DNA from 4 places in the Variovorax sp. LG9.2 genome. Region 1 is predicted to be linked to each of the others. Evidence: predicted binding sites of a transcription regulator. Region 1 holds the regulator's gene; each other region holds the start of a gene.

Region 1 (4,816 bases):
CGTCTGGGACGAAGACCTGCGCGAGGCCAACAATCCGTTGCCGATGTGGTGGGTCGGGCTGTTCGTCATCACGATCATCTTTGCCTTCGTCTATCTGGCCTTTTTTCCGGGGCTGGGCAGCTTCAACGGCAAGCTCGGATGGAGTGCCGTTGGCCAGTACGAGGCCGAGGTTGCCCAGGCCGACAAGGATCTCGTTCCCGTTTATGCGGCATTCCAGACGATGCCGGTCGAGCGGATTGCCGGCGACCCCAAGGCGATGGCCATCGGCGAGCGGCTCTTCATGAACAACTGCTCGCAGTGCCACGGGTCCGATGCACGCGGCAGCAAGGGCTTCCCGAATCTGACGGACGTCGACTGGCTGCATGGCGGCACGCCGGACAAGATCATCGAAACCGTCACCAAAGGCCGCATCGGCGAGATGCCGCCCATGGCGGCCGCGGTCGGCACGCCGGACGACGTCAAGAACGTCGCGCAGTACGTGCTCAGCCTGTCGGGTCGCTCGACCGACTCGGTGCGCGCCGGGCTGGGCAAGTCGAAGTTCACCGCCTGTGCGGCCTGTCACGGCATCGGTGGCGTCGGCAACCAGGGCATCGGGGCACCGCGCCTGAACGACGAGATATGGCTGCACGGCTTCGGCGAGAACGCCATCGTCGCGATGATCAACGGCGGCAAACACAACGTCATGCCCGGCCAGGAAGGTCGCCTGACCGAAGCGCAGATCAAGGTGGTGGCCTCGTACGTGTGGGGGCTGTCGAACAAGGCCGTTGCATTGCCTGTCGTACTGCCATGACCGTACCTGCCCCAGCCCGCAAGATCATTCCGATCGTGCCCGTGGCGGAGGAGGCCGGCGGGCTCTATGAAGCGACCAAGAAGATCTATCCGCGCAGCGTGCGCGGCAAGTTCGCGCGCTGGCGCTGGGCGATGGTGTTCGTCACCCAGCTGTTTTTCTACGCCACGCCCTGGTTGCAGTGGGGCGACCGCCAGACCCTGCTGTTCGATCTGGTCGCGCGGCGCTTTTACGTCTTCGGGCTGGTGTTGTATCCGCAAGACCTGATCTACCTGTCGGGGCTGCTGGTGCTGTCGGCGCTGTCGTTGTTTTTGTTCACCGCGGTGGCCGGGCGGCTCTGGTGCGGGTACGCGTGCCCGCAGACGGTCTACACCGAGATGTTCATGTGGATCGAGCAACGGATCGAGGGCAGCCGCATCGCCCGCATGCGGCTCGACGGCGAATCGTTCTCGGCCGAGAAGCTGGTCAAGAAGTGGTTCAAGCATTTCATCTGGCTCGGCATCGCGATGTGGACGGGCTTTACCTTCGTCGGCTACTTCACGCCCATCCGCGAGCTGGGCATGGAGTTCCTGCAGACGCGCATGGGTTCGTGGGAAGTCTTCTGGGTCTTCTTCTACGGTCTGGCCACCTACGGTAACGCCGGCTTCATGCGCGAGCAGGTCTGCAAGTACATGTGCCCGTATGCACGCTTTCAGAGCGCGATGTTCGACAAGGACACGCTGATCGTCAGCTACGACTTGCCGCGTGGTGAACCGCGTGGCGTGCACGCCAGGGCACAGGACGCACGCACCCAGGGCCTGGGCGACTGCATCGATTGCGGCCTGTGCGTGCAGGTGTGCCCGACCGGTATCGACATCCGCGAGGGTCTGCAGTACGAGTGCATCGGCTGCGGCCTGTGCGTCGACGCCTGCAACACGGTGATGGACCGCATGGCGCAGCCGCACGGGTTGATCCGCTACGCCACGCAAAACGGGCTGGCCGGTGGCTGGAGCGCGGTGCAGGTGCTGCGGCGTGTTTTTCGCCCGCGCGTGCTGATCTATGGCGCCGTGCTGTTGGCCTTGGGCGTTGGCTTGCTCGCGAGCCTGGTGGTGCGCGTGCCGCTCAAGGTCGACGTGGTGCGCGACCGTACCTCGCTTGCACGTATCGCCGATGGCGGCAGGCTCGAGAACGTCTATCGGCTGCAGATCATGAACGCGACCGAGCGCTCGCAGCGTTACCGCATCGCTGCCAGCGGACTGAAGGGTCTTGCCGTGGCGACGCCCAGCCAGGCGGTCGATGTCGGGCCGGCCGAGTCGCGCTGGGTGGCGGTGCGGCTGCAAGTGCCTGCAGAAGATGCACCACCCGGATCGCACACCGTTTTCTTCAACGTGCGGTCCGCCGACGGTGCCTCGCAGGTCTCTGAAAAGGCCGTGTTCCTCATTCCCCGATAACCGACTGGAGACTTGAAAATGAGCGCGCTTCCTCCTGCTTCCAAAGGTTCCGGACCGTGGTGGAAATTCCCGCTGGTCTGGCTCGTGCTGGGCCTGCCCGCCGTGGTGGTGGTCGGCAGCCTGACGTCGGCCTGGATCGCGATCAGCACGGCAGACCCGGTGGTCGAAGAAAACTACTACCAGAAGGGCCTGGAGATCAATCGGACGCTGGCGGGCAAGTCGGCTGGGCCGGTGGCCGACAAGGCGCTGGTGCCGGCCGAAAAGGGCCGCAACCACACCACGACGCCGGTGCAGGACATGCCGTCGCCGCCGCCGCGCTAGCGCCTCACACCGTCGGGTTGATCATCCTGCGCAAAGCATCGGCGTCGAGGATCCGAACATTCCGCATGTCGACTTCGACGATGCGGTCGTCCACGAACTTGGACAAGGTGCGGCTCACCGTCTCCAGCTTGAGCCCGAGGTAACTGCCGATTTCTTCGCGCGTCATGCGCAGCATCAGCTCGGACTTCGAGAAGCCGCGCGCGTGCAGGCGTTCCACGAGGTTGAGCAGAAAGGCGGCCAACCGCTCGTCGGCACGCATGCTGCCCAGCAGCAGCATCACGCCGTGCTCGCGCACGATCTCGCGGCTCATGATCTGGTGCACATGGCGCTGCAGTGAAGTGACCTCGCGCGACAGCTCCTCGATGCGGTCGAACGGCATCACGCAGACCTCGGCGTCTTCGAGTGCCACCGCGTCGCAGGTGTGATGGTCGTTCACGATGCCATCGAGTCCGATGATCTCGCCGGCCATCTGGAAGCCCGTGACCTGATCGCGACCGTCTTCCGATGCCACGCGAGTCTTGAACACGCCAGTCCGAATCGCATAGAGCGAGGTGAACCGCTCGCCATTGCGAAAGAGGGTTTCGCGGCGCTTCACCTTGCGACGCGTCGCCACCAGGTCGTCGATGCGCGCAAGCTCTTCCGGGTTGAGGCCGACCGGCATGCACAGTTCGCGCAGGTTGCAGTTGGAGCATGCGACTTTGATGGTTTGAGGTGTCATGGCGGCTGTCTCTTTGCGGCAGGTGGTGCGGTGAAATGTGCAGCGTGGCAAAGCAAGCGAAAGCGCCGCGCTGCTCCGCTCGATTCTCCGTTCGGCTTTTGTGTCCGCGTTGATGCAGATCAAGTGGCGTTCGAATGATCGAACGCAAAGTCGCAGCACCATGAACCGCTGTCGCCGACCATCGCTGCTCACGCTCTTTCGGCAGCGCTATTGATCATGCAAACCGCACTGGCCGCATCCGCGCTGTTGATGGGACTGGCGGGTGGTCCGCATTGCGTGGCCATGTGCGGTGCGGCGTGCGCGGGTGTCGTGCGTGGGGTGGGAGTTCGACCCGGCCATGGCGTCATCGCGATCACGCCCGCTGCTTTGCCGATGGCGCCGTTGCTGCTCCAAGCTGGCCGGATGGCGGGCTATGCGGCAGCAGGCGCACTGGCCGCTGCCACCGTGCAAAGCCTGACATGGGCCAGCGTGAATGTCTCCGCGCTTCGCGGCCTTTGGATGCTGTTCCACGTGGTCGTGATGGCCTGGGGCGCGGTGCTGGCCGTGACCGGGCGTCAGCCGCTGTGGTCGCAACGGGTCGGCCGTCTCCTCGCAGAGCGATTGCGCGCCTTGACGGGCTCTGCCGCCAGCGTGTTCGCGACCGGTCTTGCATGGGTCGCCATGCCGTGCGGCCTGCTGTATTCCGCGCTCATGCTGGCGAGCCTGGCCAACGGTCCGCTGCAGGGCGCTTTCATCATGGTGCTGTTCGCGGCCGGCAGCGGTGCGTCGTTGCTCGTCGCGCCCTGGCTGTGGCACCGCTTTGCCATCGGCTTGGGCGCATGGCGCCAGCAATGGGGAACCCGGCTCGCCGGCGTCGCCTTGCTGGTCATCTCCGTGCAGGCGGTCTGGATCGATCTTGCCCACCAGATCGATGTGTGGTGCCGCTGAAATACGTGGTGTCTCTTTCGTACCTCGACAACTCAGGAATTTGCAATGACAACCCCTAAATCGATTCTGGTTCACCTCGACAGTTCAGCCCGCACCGCCACGCGCGTCGAGCTTGCACGCAAGCTGGCAGAGACCTTCGGCGCCCAGGTCACCGGCATGCCGTGCACGCTCTCTGCGCTGGTGCGCTACCCCTCCGCCCTCGAAGGTGCGGCCGAAGCCATGGCAATCATGCTGGCGCTCGACAAGCAATCGCGCGACAAGGCGTACGCCACCTTCATGGCTGCCGGTGGCGACTCGCCGCACATGCATTGGGCCGAGCCGATGAGCGATGCGCCCTGGGGCTTCGGCCGCCGCGCGCTCTATGCCGACCTTTTGATACTCGGTCAGCGCGATGGTGACAACGCTTACGACGGCGAGCTGCCTGCCGAGTTCGTGTCCACCGTGCTGGTCGAAAGCGGCCGGCCCGCGCTGGTGTTGCCTTACATCACGACAGGGTCGGTCGACCCGGTCGGGCGCACGGTGCTGGTGGCATGGAAAGAGACTCGCGAAGCTGCCCGTGCGGTGTCTGCCGCGCTGCCCTGGCTGCAAGGCGCGGCGCGCGTGCATGCGGTCTGCTACGGCGACGAGGCAGAG
Region 2 (4,816 bases), on a different contig from region 1:
CCTGTGGGCACGGGGGGCTGGGCTTGCGTGTCGTGGTCCGAGCGCAGGTCGGCCGGCAGCGCGGACACCACCCGGCAAGAAAAAGTCAGCGTTCCGCCTTGCGGCATCGCATCGCGAGAGTTGATCGCGATGTTGAGCAGGGCCGACTCCAGCTGCCCGGCATCGGCCATGCAGAGCGCTGCGTCGGCGACCAGCGTGATGGCGATGCGCTGGTCGAGCGTGCGCCGCAGCATGTCGGTGAGCGACAGCAGCAGGGCGCGCGTGTCGACGATGGTCGGCTGCAGCACCTGCCGCCGGGAAAATGCAAGCAGCTTGCCGGTGAGTTCTGCGCCGCGTCGCGTGGCGCGCATGGCAGCGCCGATGAGTTGCTGCGACACCGCGTCGTCGCCGATGGCGGGCGAGTCTTCTAGCACCTGCAGGTTGCCCGAGATCACCGTCAGCAGGTTGTTGAAGTCGTGGGCGATGCCGCCGGTGAGCTGCCCCACGCTTTCGAGCCGCTGCGCGTGGCCGAGCGCTTCCTCGATCTGCGTACGTTGCAACACGGTGGCCAGCAAGCTCGACAGCGATTCGAGAAAGCGCACCTCTTCGTCGCCGAAGCGCCTTGCAGTGCGCGAGCGCACGGACAGCACACCGATGGTGCGACCTCGGTCTGCCAGCGGCACCGTGATCTCGCAGACGAAGCCGGCAGCCAGGTAGTGCGATGGAATAGTGAAGCGCGACTCTGCTGCGTAGTCGCCCATGAGCACCGACTGGCCGCTCGACATCACATGGCCGGAGGGTGATTGGGCTTCGTTGGCGATGCGATCGCCGATCGCTTCTTCAGGCAGCAGCCCGACGCCAGCGGCAATGCGGAATTCGGCTCCATTGGGTTCGAGCAGCAGCACCTTCGCCGTTTCGACCTGAAGCGCCTCTGCAGCTATGACGGGCACCTGGTCCAGCAGAAGATGCAGATCCGCCACGTCGACAGCGTGCCTGCTGAACTGCGCCAGATGCTCGGCATAGCGCGCACGCTGCAGCGCATGCTGGACGCGCGGATAAGAAGCGACGCTGCGGATGGCGGCCACGACCAGCGGCAGCCCGTGATCGTTGAGCGGGCTGAGCGCAATTTCGACCATCACCTCGCTGCCGTCGCGCCGTTTGGCGACCAGGTCCATCTGCGTTCCCATCGGGCGCTTGCGTGGGTGCGTGGCATAGCCCTCGCGGTAAGCGGCATGGCGCGGGGAAGTCGCGTCGGGCACCAGCGTGTCGACCGACATGCCCACCAGTTCATCTGCGGTGTAGCCGAGCAGTTCGAGGGCGGTCGGGTTGGCCAGCACGATCACGCCGCGCTGGTCGACCACCAGCAGCGCATCGGGATAGGCGGCGAACAACGTGCGGAACACGGTGCCGTCGTCGAAGCCGGGAACGACCGGCTTGCGCGGTGTATTCATGCCGACACGACGGCGGGCACGAAAAGATAGCCGGCGCCGCGCACCGACTTGACGATGCGTGGCTGGTTCGGGTCGTCGCCGAGTTTGCGGCGCAGCCGGCCGATCTGCACGTCGATGGTTCGATCGAACGGGCCACCATCGCGGCCTCGTGTTCGCTCCAGCAGGAAGTCGCGCGACAGCACGCGGCCGGTGTTTTCGGCCATGACGCGCAGCAGATCGAACTCGCCAGTGGTGAGCGGCACTTCATCGCCCTGCGCCGCGCGGAGGCGGCGCGCTGCGATGTCGAGCGTCCAGCCGGAGAAGCGAAGCGTCGTGGGTGGCGCATCGGGCGCGGACGCCGCGTCGACGACCGCTACTACAGGCGCCGCCGCGGGCGCTGCAATCCGGCGCAACACAGCCCGGATGCGCGCCAGCAGTTCGCGCAGATCGAAGGGCTTGGTCACGTAATCGTCGGCGCCGATCTCCAGGCCGACCACCTTGTCGACAGCATCGCCGCGGCCAGTCACGATCACCAGTCCGCACTGCCATCGCTCTCGCACCTGCCGCGCGATGGTGATGCCGTCTTCACCCGGCAAGCCGAGGTCGAGCAGCACGACCGCCGCCGGGTCTTGCCGCATCAGGTCGAGCAGGGCTCGGCCCGAATGGCGCTGGCTGACACGAAAGCCGTGGACCTGCAGATAGTTGGCCAGCAGCAGGGTGATCTCGGTTTCGTCGTCGAGAACAGCGATGTGGATGGAGGTTGAGGGCACGCACCATGTTAGATGCAAGAGAAGTCATGGAGTGCGGCGTTGGACACATTGATCGCGGATTGACCTGCATCAAGCCTTCCCGCGCTGCAGGCGCTTTCAATCGGTGCTGCGCAATGTTGCGCATCCTATGACCCTCGTCTTTTCAAACTTCATGAACACGTCCATCTCAACGTCGGCCCCGAACCGCAGGCGCAGGGCCTTTCTCGTTGGCGGCGGCATCGCGTCGTTGTCGGCCGCCGTGCTGTTGATTCGCGATGGCGGATTTCAGGGCACCGACATCTTCATCTTCGAAGAGATGCAGGTAGCAGGCGGCGCACTGGACGGTTCAGGCGATGCCGAAGCAGGTTACGTAACCCGCGGCGGCCGCATGTGGACCGAGGAGGCTTATGTCTGCTTGTGGAATGTGCTGGATTCGGTGCCGGACCGTCACGGCGCAGGGTCGCTGAAAGACGCGGTCTGGGACTTCAACGAAGCTTTGCAATCGCACGCCAACGCGCGGCTCATCGACCGGCAGCACCGCATCCTGGATGCGGCCGATCTGGGCTTCGATGCGCGCGACCGCCTCGATGTGCTGCGCCTGCTCGCCACGCCGGAGCGCATGCTCGGCGCCGAGCGTATCGAAGACTGCTTCACCGAGCACTTTTTCGACTCCAACTTCTGGGCGATGTGGCGCACAACCTTCGCCTTCCAGAACTGGCACAGCGCCGTCGAAATGCGACGCTATTTGCTCCGCTTCCTGCAGGAGCTGCCGCGCATTCACACGCTGGCCGGCGTTCGTCGCACAGCCTTGAATCAGTACGACTCGATCGTCCGACCGATGCAGGACTGGCTCGCGGGGCAAGGCGTGACGTTCCAGTTCGGAAACAAGGTCGTGGACATGGATTTCGAAGACTTCGCAGAGATGACCGAGGTCGCGCGCAACACCGACGGCTTGCGCGTCACTGCCATCCATTGCAACCGCGGCGACGAGTTCTTCTTGCATCAGGTCGGGCTCGACGATCTGGTCTTTGCCACGCTCGGTTCGATGACCGCCGACACCCGCATCGGCGACAACGATCACGCGCCGGCACTGTGGCGAGACAAGCGCGACGGCGGCTGGACGCTTTGGGAAAACCTCGCGCGCAAGGTGCCGACCCTGGGCCGACCGGAGACGTTCAACGGCAACGTCGACGAGAGCAAGTGGGAGTCTTTCACCGTCACGCTGCGAAGCCCCTTGCTGGTGAAGCGCATCGAAGCGTACTCAGGCAACGGGCCGGGCACGGGCGGCCTCATGACGTTCAAGGACTCGCCGTGGTTGATGTCGATCGTCGTGCCGCACGCACCGCACTTCGCGGGTCAACCCGAGGGCGTCTACACGATATGGGGCTATGGGCTCTTCATCGACAAGAAGGGCGACTACGTCGACAAGTCGATGGCCGAGAGCAGCGGTGAAGAAATCCTGACCGAGTTGATGCACCAGTTGGGTTTCGAAGACATCCTCGAAGAAGTGCGTCGCACCAGCACCGTGATCCCGGTGATGCTGCCTTACATCACGAGTCAGTTCGAGCGTCGCGAGCCGACGGATCGGCCCGCTGTCGTTCCCGGTGGCACCCGCAATTTCGCGGTGCTCGGCCAGTATGTGGAGATTCCGGAAGATGTGGTGTTCACTGTCGAGTATTCGGTGCGCAGCGCGATGCATGCCGTGTACGGACTGCTGCACCTGAAGAACGAGATTCCTGCGATCTATCACGGGGCGGTGCATCCCAAGGTGGCGCTGGAGAGCTTCAAGGCGCTCATGCTTTGAGGGTAAGCCCTCATGGCCGCGCTTCGTTCAAAGATTAGATTTGGTTATCCCACATAACCATTGGTTATGCGCCATCACCATGTTCTTTGACGACCTCTTCAGGAGAAGCGCCGCCATGACTTTCAAACTCGCCACCCTTGCCGCCGTGCTGGCCACCACGATGCTGGGCACCGCCCATGCCGATCTCACCATTGGCGTGGTGCAACCACTCACCGGACCGGCTTCCGGCCTCGGCATTCCTGTCAACAAAGCTATCGCGCTGTGGCCCAAGACCATCGCGGGCCAAACGCTCAAGGTGATCGTGTTGGACGATGCCAGCGATCCCACGACGGGCGTCAAGGACGCGCAGCGCCTGGTCACCGACGACAAGGTCGACGTCATTGTCGGCTCGTCCGCCACACCGGTGGCCGCACCGATGGCCGAGGTCACGGCCGAGTCGGGCACGCCGCAGCTGTCGACGTCGCCGGCCGGGCTGCCACCCGGCAAAGACAAGTGGTTCTTCAGGCTGCCGCAGTCCAACGGTGTCATGGCCTACGCGGTCATCGAGCACATGAAGAAGCAGAACATCAAGACGGTGGGCTTTCTCGGCTACACCGATGCTTACGGCGAGCTGTGGCTCAAGGCGTTTACCGAACAGGGCGCCAAGGCCGGCATCAAGGTCGTCGGTGTGGAGCGCTTTGCACGCGCCGACACCAGCGTGACAGCGCAAGCGCTCAAGCTGACTTCTGCCAACCCCGACGCGATCCTGATCGTGGCCTCGGGCAGCGGCGCCGGCATGCCGCAAAAAGCCATTGTCGAGCGCGGCTACAAGGGCAAGATCTACCAGACGCACGCAGCCGCATCACCCGACCTGA
Region 3 (4,816 bases), on a different contig from region 1:
CGGCCGCACCTTTCGCCATCAACCAGATCGTGCACAAGAGCAACGACCGGCTCGATCACGACATGGAAATGGTCGTGAAGTACAAGGTGCCGATCGTCATCACCTCGCTCGGCGCGCGCACCGATGTCAACGAAGCCATCCACAGCTACGGCGGTGTCGTGCTGCACGACATCATCAACAACAAGTTCGCGAAGAAGGCGATCGAGAAGGGCGCAGACGGCATCATCGCCGTGGCCGCAGGTGCCGGTGGCCATGCGGGCGTCAAGAGCCCGTTCGCGCTCATCCAGGAAATCCGCCAGTGGTTCGACGGCCCGATTGCGTTGTCGGGCTCCATTGCCACCGGCGGCGCGGTGCTGGCGGCGCAAGCCATGGGTGCCGATTTCGCCTACATCGGCACCGCCTTCATCGCGACCGAAGAAGCGCGTGCCAGCGACGAATACAAGCAGGCGATCGTCGACGGCAGCTCCGACGACATCGTCTATTCGAACCTTTTCACCGGCGTGCATGGCAACTACCTGGCGCCGAGCATCGTGGCCGCCGGCATGGACCCGGCCAACCTGCCCGAAGGCGATGTCACGACGATGAACTTCGCATCCGGCGATGGCAGTAAAGCCAAAGCGTGGAAAGACATCTGGGGTTCGGGTCAGGGCATCGGTGCCGTGACGGAGGTCGGCACGGCCGCCATGTTCGTAGAAAAGCTCAAGCGTGAATATGCCGAGGCAAGGGCCCGCCTGTCGCTCTGACATGCCGGACCCGGTGGACGTGTCGACGGTGGAGGACCGCGCGGCGCGCATTCCGCTGCTCGACGCTGTCAAGGGACTGGCGTGCCTGGTCATCGTCGGCCATCACCTGGCGCGCTACGGGCCGATGTCCGAAGTCGCGTTTCCGTTGGCGCCTGCGCTCATTCACTGGTTGTCTACCGATGGGCGCCTGGCCGTACAGGTGTTCCTGGTCATTGCCGGTTTTCTGACTGCTGGCAGCATGGCCCCGGCAGTGCAGCTGAACGCCGGCAGGCCGCTGGAACGTATTGCGCGGCGCTACCTGCGGCTGATCATCCCGTACCTCGCAGCGCTCATCGTCAGCGTGGTCGTGGCCGCGATCGCAAGGCCCTTGCTACAGGACGACGCGGTTCCGGGTGCACCCAACTTGATGCAGCTGCTGGCGCATGGATTGCTGCTGCAGGATCTGCTCGGCTACGACGCTTTGTCGGCCGGTGTGTGGTACGTGGCGATCGACTTCCAGTTGTTCGCGCTGTCGCTGGCCGCGGTTGGCTTGGCGGCATGGGTCGAGCGGCACTGGCGTCGCGGCATCGGAGACGCGCAGGACATTGAAGACATGAGCAACATATCCGACAGCGTCGCGCGTTCGTTGCGTGCACATTGGATCGCCGTGGTGATCGTGTTCGGCCTCGCCACCAGTTCCCTCGTTTTTTTCAATCTGCACGCTGAACTCGACGCGACGGCGCTTTATTTTTTCGGCGCTTATGGTTTGGGGATGTTGACGTTCTGGATCGGTTGCGCCGACCGGTCCGACAAACACGGCAGTCGGGCAGCATGGCGTGCCGGCTTTCTCCTGTTGGTGTTGCTCGGCGTATCGGCATTGGCGTTCGAGTGGCGCAGCCGCATCGCCATTGCGCTCATGACTTCGCTCGCGATAGCGGGAGCGCAGCGTTTGCATTGGCTGAAGTCGTCTGCATGTCCGGCGTGGGCGCGGCCGCTCGCACAACTCGGACGCATGTCGTACTCCCTGTTCCTGATTCACTTTCCAGTGATCCTGCTGGTCAGCGCGGTGGTCAGCCATTGGGCGCCAGCCGCCCCCTGGATCGACGCAGCGGGCATGGTCGCGGCCCTCGCACTCTCGCTGGCGGCAGCGTGGGTTCTCTATCGCCGCATCGAGTTGCGCCCCGCGAGCTGGCGCGCCGTGCTCGCGCTGTTCGCCGGGCTGCTGGTCTGCGGCTTCCTCGTTTCGCTCTGAGCCGCGAGCACCGCCGGCAACGCCGGTGTCCACACGCAGCGCTGGCCGATCTCTGGTCCTTTTCTTGACACAGATCAATTCGGCCTTCTAGGCACGGTTGCGTCTCGCAGGCACAGCGGGCAACCTCACGGCACGGACTGGCGTAGTCAACGAGCGCCGGGGATGTTGTGCAACGTTCAGCAATGGCTGAAACTAAAAAGAACATGAAGAAGATGGGATCTGCCTCGGCTGTGCCGACTCCCGCCGCCCAGGCGCCCTCGCTGCGATTCTTCGCGGCGACCGGCGTGGGCGGTGTGTTGCAGGCGGCGGCGGCGTTGCTCTGGTTGCCTCAGGCGGCGTTGCTGGCCGGGGCGGTTCAGCGCATGTCGCAAACAGTCGGCCATCGAGGCGATACCGATGTCGCAGGTTTCGCGATCGCAGCGCATTCCGGGTCATGGACCGAGTTGCTGTCCCCTGCGCTGTCCGCTGTGCTTGCGCCGGCGCTCGGCATCTTGGCGATCGGCCTGCTGCGCGCGCTCCTGGACGCGTGGGGCACGCGCCAGCTCTTCGGCAAAGCGCGCGCCCATCTGTCGACTTTGCGTGCACGGGCCGCGGCGGCGTTAGCGAGCGGCTCACCGCTCGACCGCCATCGGCCCGCCTCCGGTGCCGCCGCCAGCGTGATCGCCGAGCAGGCCGAGGCGCTCATGCCGTATCTCGTGCGCTATCAGCCGGTGCGTCTGCGCGTCACGCTCGTGCCGTTGGTGATTCTTCTCGTGGTCGCGAGCCTCTCTTGGGTCGCCGCGCTGGTGTTGCTCGTTGCGGCGCCATTGATCCCCGTGTTCATGGCACTCGTCGGCTGGCGCGCCCGCGCCGCCAGCGAGGCGCAGATGGTCGAGATGGGCAGCATGAACGCCTTCCTGCTCGACCGGCTGCGCGGCCTTGCCACGCTGCGTGCGCTCGGCGCTGTCGACCGCACGGCCGAGCGGCTCGGCGACGCCGCGCAATCGCTGCGTCGCCGCACGATGGCCGTGCTGCGCATCGCGTTCCTGTCGTCGGCGGTACTCGAACTTTTCTCGGCGCTCGGCGTCGCGATGGTCGCGGCGTACGTTGGGTTCCACTTGCTGGGCACACTCCATTTCGGCACATGGGGCAGGCCGCTCGGCTTGGGGCAAGGCCTCTTCGTGCTGCTGCTGGCGCCAGCGTTTTTCGAGCCGCTGCGTGAGCTTTCGGCCGTTTGGCACGACCGTGCTGCCGGCGAGGCGGCATTGCAGGCGCTCACGGCGTTGGGTAACGGCACCGTGCGGTTGCCCGGCGCCGTCGTATCCATGAGCGCTCTCGCAGCCGATCCTGCGCCGGTCCGGGCGATCCATGCAGTGACCGCGGCCAATGCAGCTTCCAGCACCACGAGCGTCAATGGCAAGGCATCGTCACCGCATTCCTCGCCGTCCGTCGTCGTGCGCCATTTGCACTTCACACACGCCGGCGAGGCGACACTTTTTTCCGACATCAATCTGCGGGTCGCACCGGGCGAACACGTCGCCTTGATGGGCGAGAGCGGTGCCGGCAAGACGGCGCTGTTGTCGTTGCTGGCTGGCCTGCTGCCGGCCGACAGCGGCGACATCGTCATCGGCGGCATTGTGCTGACAGACCGCAGCGTCGGCGCGCTGCGCCAGCGTATCGGCTGGATGGGCCAGCGGCCGCATGTGTTCGCGGGCTCCGTGCAAAGCAACGTCGGCCTCGGTCGCATCGGCGTCGATGCAGCGCGCATCGAAACCGCGCTCGGCTTCGCGGGCCTCGCCGATGTGGCGCAAGCCCGATTGGGTGTTGCGCTGGGCGAGGGCGGCGGTGGACTTTCGGGTGGTGAGGCGGTGCGGCTGGCGCTGGCGCGTGTCGTGGTGAATGCGGGCGTCGATCTGCTGCTCGTCGATGAGCCGACAGCCCACCTCGACACCGAAACCGCGCTGCGCGTGACCGATGCGCTGATGGCGCTGGCGCGCGGCAAGACTCTGATCGTTGCGACGCATGACCCGGTGCTGGCCGCGCGTCTGGATCGCGTGGTCAGCCTGGGCGCAGCCGACAATTTTGAAGTGCGCGAAGTCGTGAGGGAAGCCGCATGAGCACCGCCCGCAAGGATCGCATCAGTCTGATCCTGCGCCCCTTTCTTGCCACCCAACCCCGCGCATTGCTGCTCGGCGCTCTGCTTGCTGCAATCACCGTGCTCACCGGCATGGCGCTGCTCGGCCTCTCCGGCTGGTTCATCACCGCGACGGCGCTGGCCGGTGCCAACGTCGCGACCGCGTTCATGTTCGACGTCTTCATGCCTTCGGCCGGCATCCGCTTGCTGGCGGTCGGCCGCACGGCCTCGCGCTACGGCGAGCGACTGGTCACGCACGACGCGACCTTCGCCGTGCTGGCGGCGTTGCGCGTGCAGCTGTTCCGCGGCTGGGCGCGTGCCGGTGCCGCGCGCGAGTTGCTGATGCGCCCATCGCGTGTGCTGTTCAGGCTGACCTCGGACATCGACGCGCTCGAGTCTTTGTATTTGCGGCTCGTCGTGCCCGCGATCGCGGCATTGGGCGCTGCGGTGCTGGCCGGCGTCGTCCTCGGCTTCATGCACATTGGCCTGGGCATCGCGCTAGCGGTATGGCTCGTCGCAAGTGGTTGGGGCATCGCCTTCGTCGTGGCGCGTCGTGCACGCCGGCCATCGGTGCAACGTGCGCATGCGATCGAAGTGCTGCGTGCACGCGCCGTCGATCTTGTCGCCGGGCAGAGCGACCTCATCATGGCCGGCCGCATCGACACGCAGAAGGTAGTGCTCGCCGACGCTGACCGACGCCTGGCCGCCGCCGACCTTGCGTTGAACAGG
Region 4 (4,816 bases), on a different contig from region 1:
GCGGGCGGCGGCATCGATGTCGAGCCACTGCGCTTCGGGCGGCTTGCCGGCGACGATCACGTTCACGTAGTTGCGGCTGCGCAGGCAATGGTCGACCACCGACAGCAGGGTGTTGGCGTCGGGCGGCAGGTACACGCGCACGACCTCGGCCTTCTTGTTGACGACGTGGTCGATGAAGCCCGGGTCCTGGTGACTGAAGCCGTTATGGTCTTGCTGCCAGACGTGGCTGGTCAGCAGGTAGTTGAGCGACGCAATGGGGCGGCGCCAGGGAATGTGGCGCGTCACCTTCAACCACTTCGCGTGCTGGTTGAACATCGAATCGATGATGTGAATGAAGGCTTCGTAGCAGGAGAAGAGGCCGTGGCGACCGGTCAGCAGATAGCCCTCGAGCCAGCCCTGGCACAGGTGCTCGCTCAGCACTTCCATCACACGGCCATCGGCGCCGACGTGGTCGTCCCCAGGCTTGACTTCGGCGGTCGAGGTGCGGTCCGTCACCTCGAACAGCGCGCCGAGCCGGTTCGATGCGGTTTCGTCCGGGCCCATCACGCGGAAGTTGCTGTTGACGTCGTTCATGCGCATCACGTCGCGCAAGAAGGCGCCGGTGATGCGTGTGGCTTCGGCGGTGCTGGCACCCGGCCGCGGCACGGCCACGGCGTAGTCGCGAAAGTCCGGCAACGCCAGGTCTTTCAGCAGGAGGCCGCCGTTGGTGTGCGGATTGGCGCTCATGCGGCGCAAGGCCTTGGGTGCGAACGACGCGATCTCGGGGCGCAGCGTGCCGGCCTCGTCGAACAGCTCTTCGGGCTTGTAGCTGCGCATCCAGTTTTCGAGGATTTGCACATGCGACGGGTTCTCGACGAAGCCGGTGAGCGGCACCTGGTGCGCGCGGAACGTGCCTTCGATCGGTACCCCGTCGACCACCTTGGGGCCGGTCCAGCCCTTGGGCGAGCGCAGCACGATCATTGGCCAGCGATGGCGTTTCTTGAAGCCATCGGAGCGGGCTTCGGTCTGGATGGCGCAGATCGCATCGAACGATGCATCGAGCGCGGCGGCCATTGCCGCATGCATGGCCAGCGGCTCGTGGCCGGACACGAAGTGCGGCTCGTAGCCGTAGCCCCGCATGAGCTGGGTCAGCTGCTCGTCGCCGATGCGTGCCAGCACGGTCGGGCCGGCGATCTTGTAGCCGTTCAGGTGCAGGATGGGCAGCACCGCGCCGTCGCGTGTGGGGTTCAGGAACTTGTTGGAGTGCCAGCTGGCTGCCAGTGCACCGGTCTCGGCCTCGCCATCGCCGACCACACAGCAGGCGATGAGGTCGGGGTTGTCGAACACGGCGCCGAACGCGTGAAGCAGCGAATAGCCGAGCTCGCCGCCTTCATGGATCGAGCCCGGCGTTTCAGGCGCGACGTGGCTTGGGATGCCACCCGGAAACGAGAACTGCTTGAAGAGCCGCTGGATGCCTTCGGCGTTTTGCGTGACGTACGAGTACACCTCGCTGTAGGTGCCTTCGAGGTAGGTGTTGGCCACCACGCCGGGACCGCCGTGGCCCGGACCCGCGATGAAGATCGCATCGAGGTCGCGGGCGACGATAGCGCGGTTCATGTGCGCGTAGACAAAATTGAGGCCCGGCGTGGTGCCCCAATGGCCGAGCAGCCGCGGCTTGATGTGCGCCAGCGTCAGTGGCTCGCGCAGCAAGGCGTTGCCCATCAGGTAGACCTGGCCGACCGACAGGTAGTTGGCGGCGCGCCACCAGGCGTCCAGCTGCGAGAAGTTGGTGGGGTTCGCGGTCGGTATCGGCAGTGACATCAGCATGGGCTCCGGGTTATTCGATCGACAACGCAGCAGAAGGCAATTTCACGTGGACCGTCTGGCTCGATGCGGCGGTCTTCTTGGGCGTGTCCGGAAGTTCGGGTGCACGCACGAGGAGCACCGGTACCGGTGAATGGCGCAGCACCTGCTCGGCGCTGCTGCCGAGAAACGCACGCCCGACGCCACGGCGTCCGTGCGTACCGAGCACGATCAAATCCGCTCCCCACGACGTCGCCTGCGTTGTCACGAGCAGTTCCACCGTGGCGGCGAGGCCGTCGAGCAACACGGAGTCGACCGGTACGCCCGCCGCCTTGACGGTCGCAGTCGCGACTTCGAGCAGCTTGGCGCCGTTTTCGCGCACGACCGTCAGCCACTCACCCGAGCCCGCATAGCACTCCATCGCGAAGCCTGCGGACAGTTCATCGGTCACGTGAATCAGCCGGAGCCGGCCACCGGTCAGTTTGGCCAGTTGAATCGCTTCTTCGAGGCCGCGTGCGGAGGTCGCACTGCCGTCGATGGGAACCAGGATCTTTTGGTACATGGCGCGCTCTTTTCTGAAATAGGGGGGCCGTGAGTGAGATGAAGTCGTTGGCGTCAGTATGGAAGCCGTCTTTTGGCCGAGCTTGATAAAGATCAAGGGAAATCGGCATTGCCATCGGCTCGAACGGAGCGCGAAATTTCAGCGCTCGGTTCAACGTGCCAGGAGGGTGATCAACAGCACCGCTTGCAGCACGAAGCGATGGTTCGCTGTTCGTTGCGCATCCTCGACGCTTGCCGCCGGGCCGACCAGCACCCAATGTTCGGTATCGGTTGCATCGACGACAAAGGGCGCGTCGATTGCCGACGCATCCTGAAGCGCATCGACAGGGGTGTCCATCGAATGCACGTCGAAGCCGAGTTGCCGTGCGCCCTGCAGGAAGCTTCGACCGCGGCCGGTCGTCACGTCGCCGACAAAGAGCAGCGCTGCCTCGGCTGTATTGGCCGCGGCGGCTACATTGAGCGGGCGCTGCTCGCACAGTGCCATGAGGTCGGCCAGCACCGCAGCGGGATGCCCTTCGAGCCCGCGGTAGACGGGAATGCCTGCCTGGCTTTCGATCTGCGCAGCCGAGATGGCCGACACGCTCCCGCAATCGACGGCGTCATAAAGGCGGCCGAGCATCTTCGGCAAGTTTTGGAACTCGCTCCCCGGTGGCCCGATCGAGTCGCCCAGCCAGACATCCGCGACCCGGGCGCCGAGGGCTGCTGCTGCGTCCTGGAACACCGAGTCGTCCTGCGGCGCCGACGTGGCGCGCAACAGCGCCAGGTTCTTGCCCGCGAGCGGCAGCCCCTCGCCGACCAGGGCGTTGGCCTTGAGGCTGCGCGCGAGGTCGAACGTGCGTCGAACATCCGCTCCGCCCAAGCCCTGGCTTGGCCAGAAAGTTCTATCGACAGGTGCGGCGGGCAAGTTCATAGGCGTGTCCGACCTTAGGTGCGCCTTCAAATCGGCGATTGATTTGCGTCAAGCCATTGCGCAAAAAAGGTGGCAGCGCACTCAAGACACAAAGCGTTGACGGTCTGTTACGCAACGCGCCCTTGCGGTGGTGAAGCTGTTGCACTCGGCGAATAGGCTTACCTCACTCCATCAGGAACCTACAAGGAACCCACCATGTCATACGCCGCACTGCAGCAACCGATGCCACTTTCGAACCGTGCCACGCTCTCCATCCCGAGCGCCGGACCGAGCGCGGCACAAGCCCCGCTGCAGCGCATCGGCGACATGCTGCGGCTCATCGAGCAGAGCGTGCCGGTCACCAAGCGCGTCGTGCGTGCCGGCGATTCGGTCTATCAGGCGGGGCAGGATTTCGAATGTCTCTACGTCGTCAACGCCGGCTTCTTCAAGATGGTCAACCTGTCGAGCGAAGGCCGCGAGCAGGTCGTCGGCCTGCATCTCAAGGGCGACTGGCTCGGTCTCGACGGCATCGCGAACGCGCACTACGGCTGCGACGCGGTCGCAATGGACACCGGCGAGCTATGGGCCATTCGCTACGACGACCTGCTGCGCGCCAGCCTGCGTACGCCCGCATTGCTCACCGCATTGCACCAGACCATGAGCCGCGAACTGGTGCGAGAGCAGGATTCGATGCTGTCGATGTGCACGCTGTCGGCCGACGCGCGAGTGGCCGGCTTTCTGCGCTATTGGGCTGAAGCGTTGGCCCAGCGCGGTCTCCGCACCGATCAATTTACCCTGCGCATGACGCGCGCCGAGATCGGCAACTACCTCGGCATGACGCTCGAATCGGTGAGCCGAGCACTGTCGCGGCTGGCACGGGGGGACGTGATCCGCTTCTCGGAGAAGGGGCGTCGCGACATCCATATTCCCCATGTCGAAGCGCTGACCGCTTTCATGCAGCGCGGGTCGGTAGCGTCGGCGGCAGTGGCGCTGCACTGAGCGCCCGCAGCATCGCGCGCTCCAGCTCCAGGCGCGTACACGGTTTGGGCAGCAACTCCCAATCGGGCGGTGCATCGGCCAGCTCGCTCGAAAAGCCCGACATCAGCAGCACTGCCAACGCGGGCCGCAACGCATGCGCCTTGGCCGCCAGTTCCGTGCCCTGCATGCCGACGCCGAGCGCGATGTCGGTCAGCAGCAAGTCGATCGCGCTGCCGGCCATCAACGAGGCCAGCGCCTGCTCGGCCTGGCCGCAGGCGACGGCCTCGCATCCCATCGACGCCAGAAACTTCTGCAGCACGCTCCGTACTTCGGCATCGTCTTCGACCAGCATCACGCGAAGGCCATGCGGCACAGCGCCATGCGTGACGTCGGCGATGCTGTCGTCGTCCGCAGCGTCCTCGCCGTCGCTGTCGTAATCGAAGTAGTCGTCGTCCTCGGCGCGCGGCAAGAAAAGCGTGACGGTCGTACCCGCACCGGGCGCGCTGACCAGCTTGACGGCGCCGTGCGACTGCTTGGCAAAGCCGTACACGGTCGACAGCCCGAGCCCAGTGCCGCGACCGGCTTCCTTGGTCGTAAAGAACGGTT

The links. Region 1 encodes FNR, which switches genes on or off when oxygen is low (the NO sensors DNR and NnrR bind a similar motif). Its sites were predicted from a motif close to TTGATNNNNATCAA; they were not measured.
Region 2: QN413_RS03455 (oleate hydratase) is a predicted target of FNR. The motif match lies at 2,239-2,252, and genes of this name have one in related genera.
Region 3: cydD (thiol reductant ABC exporter subunit CydD) is a predicted target of FNR. The motif match lies at 2,039-2,052, and genes of this name have one in related genera.
Region 4: QN413_RS03430 (universal stress protein) is a predicted target of FNR. The motif match lies at 2,427-2,440, and genes of this name have one in related genera.

Annotation. Positions count from the first base shown of each region.
Region 1 is NZ_JASJXB010000010.1:99,279-104,094, forward strand. It holds gene ccoP (cytochrome-c oxidase, cbb3-type subunit III) at 1-790, shown strand, start outside; gene ccoG (cytochrome c oxidase accessory protein CcoG) at 787-2,217, shown strand; gene QN413_RS12830 (FixH family protein) at 2,236-2,538, shown strand; gene fnr (fumarate/nitrate reduction transcriptional regulator Fnr) at 2,543-3,256, opposite strand; gene QN413_RS12840 (sulfite exporter TauE/SafE family protein) at 3,473-4,183, shown strand; gene QN413_RS12845 (universal stress protein) at 4,229-4,816, shown strand, end outside.
Region 2 is NZ_JASJXB010000002.1:283,955-288,770, forward strand. It holds gene QN413_RS03445 (PAS domain S-box protein) at 1-1,430, opposite strand, end outside; gene QN413_RS03450 (response regulator transcription factor) at 1,427-2,179, opposite strand; gene QN413_RS03455 (oleate hydratase) at 2,331-3,962, shown strand; gene QN413_RS03460 (ABC transporter substrate-binding protein) at 4,078-4,816, shown strand, end outside.
Region 3 is NZ_JASJXB010000036.1:37,152-41,967, forward strand. It holds gene QN413_RS23820 (nitronate monooxygenase family protein) at 1-743, shown strand, start outside; gene QN413_RS23825 (acyltransferase family protein) at 745-1,974, shown strand; gene cydD (thiol reductant ABC exporter subunit CydD) at 2,157-4,070, shown strand; gene QN413_RS23835 (amino acid ABC transporter ATP-binding/permease protein) at 4,067-4,816, shown strand, end outside.
Region 4 is NZ_JASJXB010000002.1:279,071-283,886, forward strand. It holds gene QN413_RS03425 (phosphoketolase) at 1-1,800, opposite strand, end outside; gene QN413_RS03430 (universal stress protein) at 1,817-2,344, opposite strand; gene QN413_RS03435 (hypothetical protein) at 2,495-3,253, opposite strand; gene QN413_RS03440 (Crp/Fnr family transcriptional regulator) at 3,449-4,231, shown strand; gene QN413_RS03445 (PAS domain S-box protein) at 4,185-4,816, opposite strand, start outside.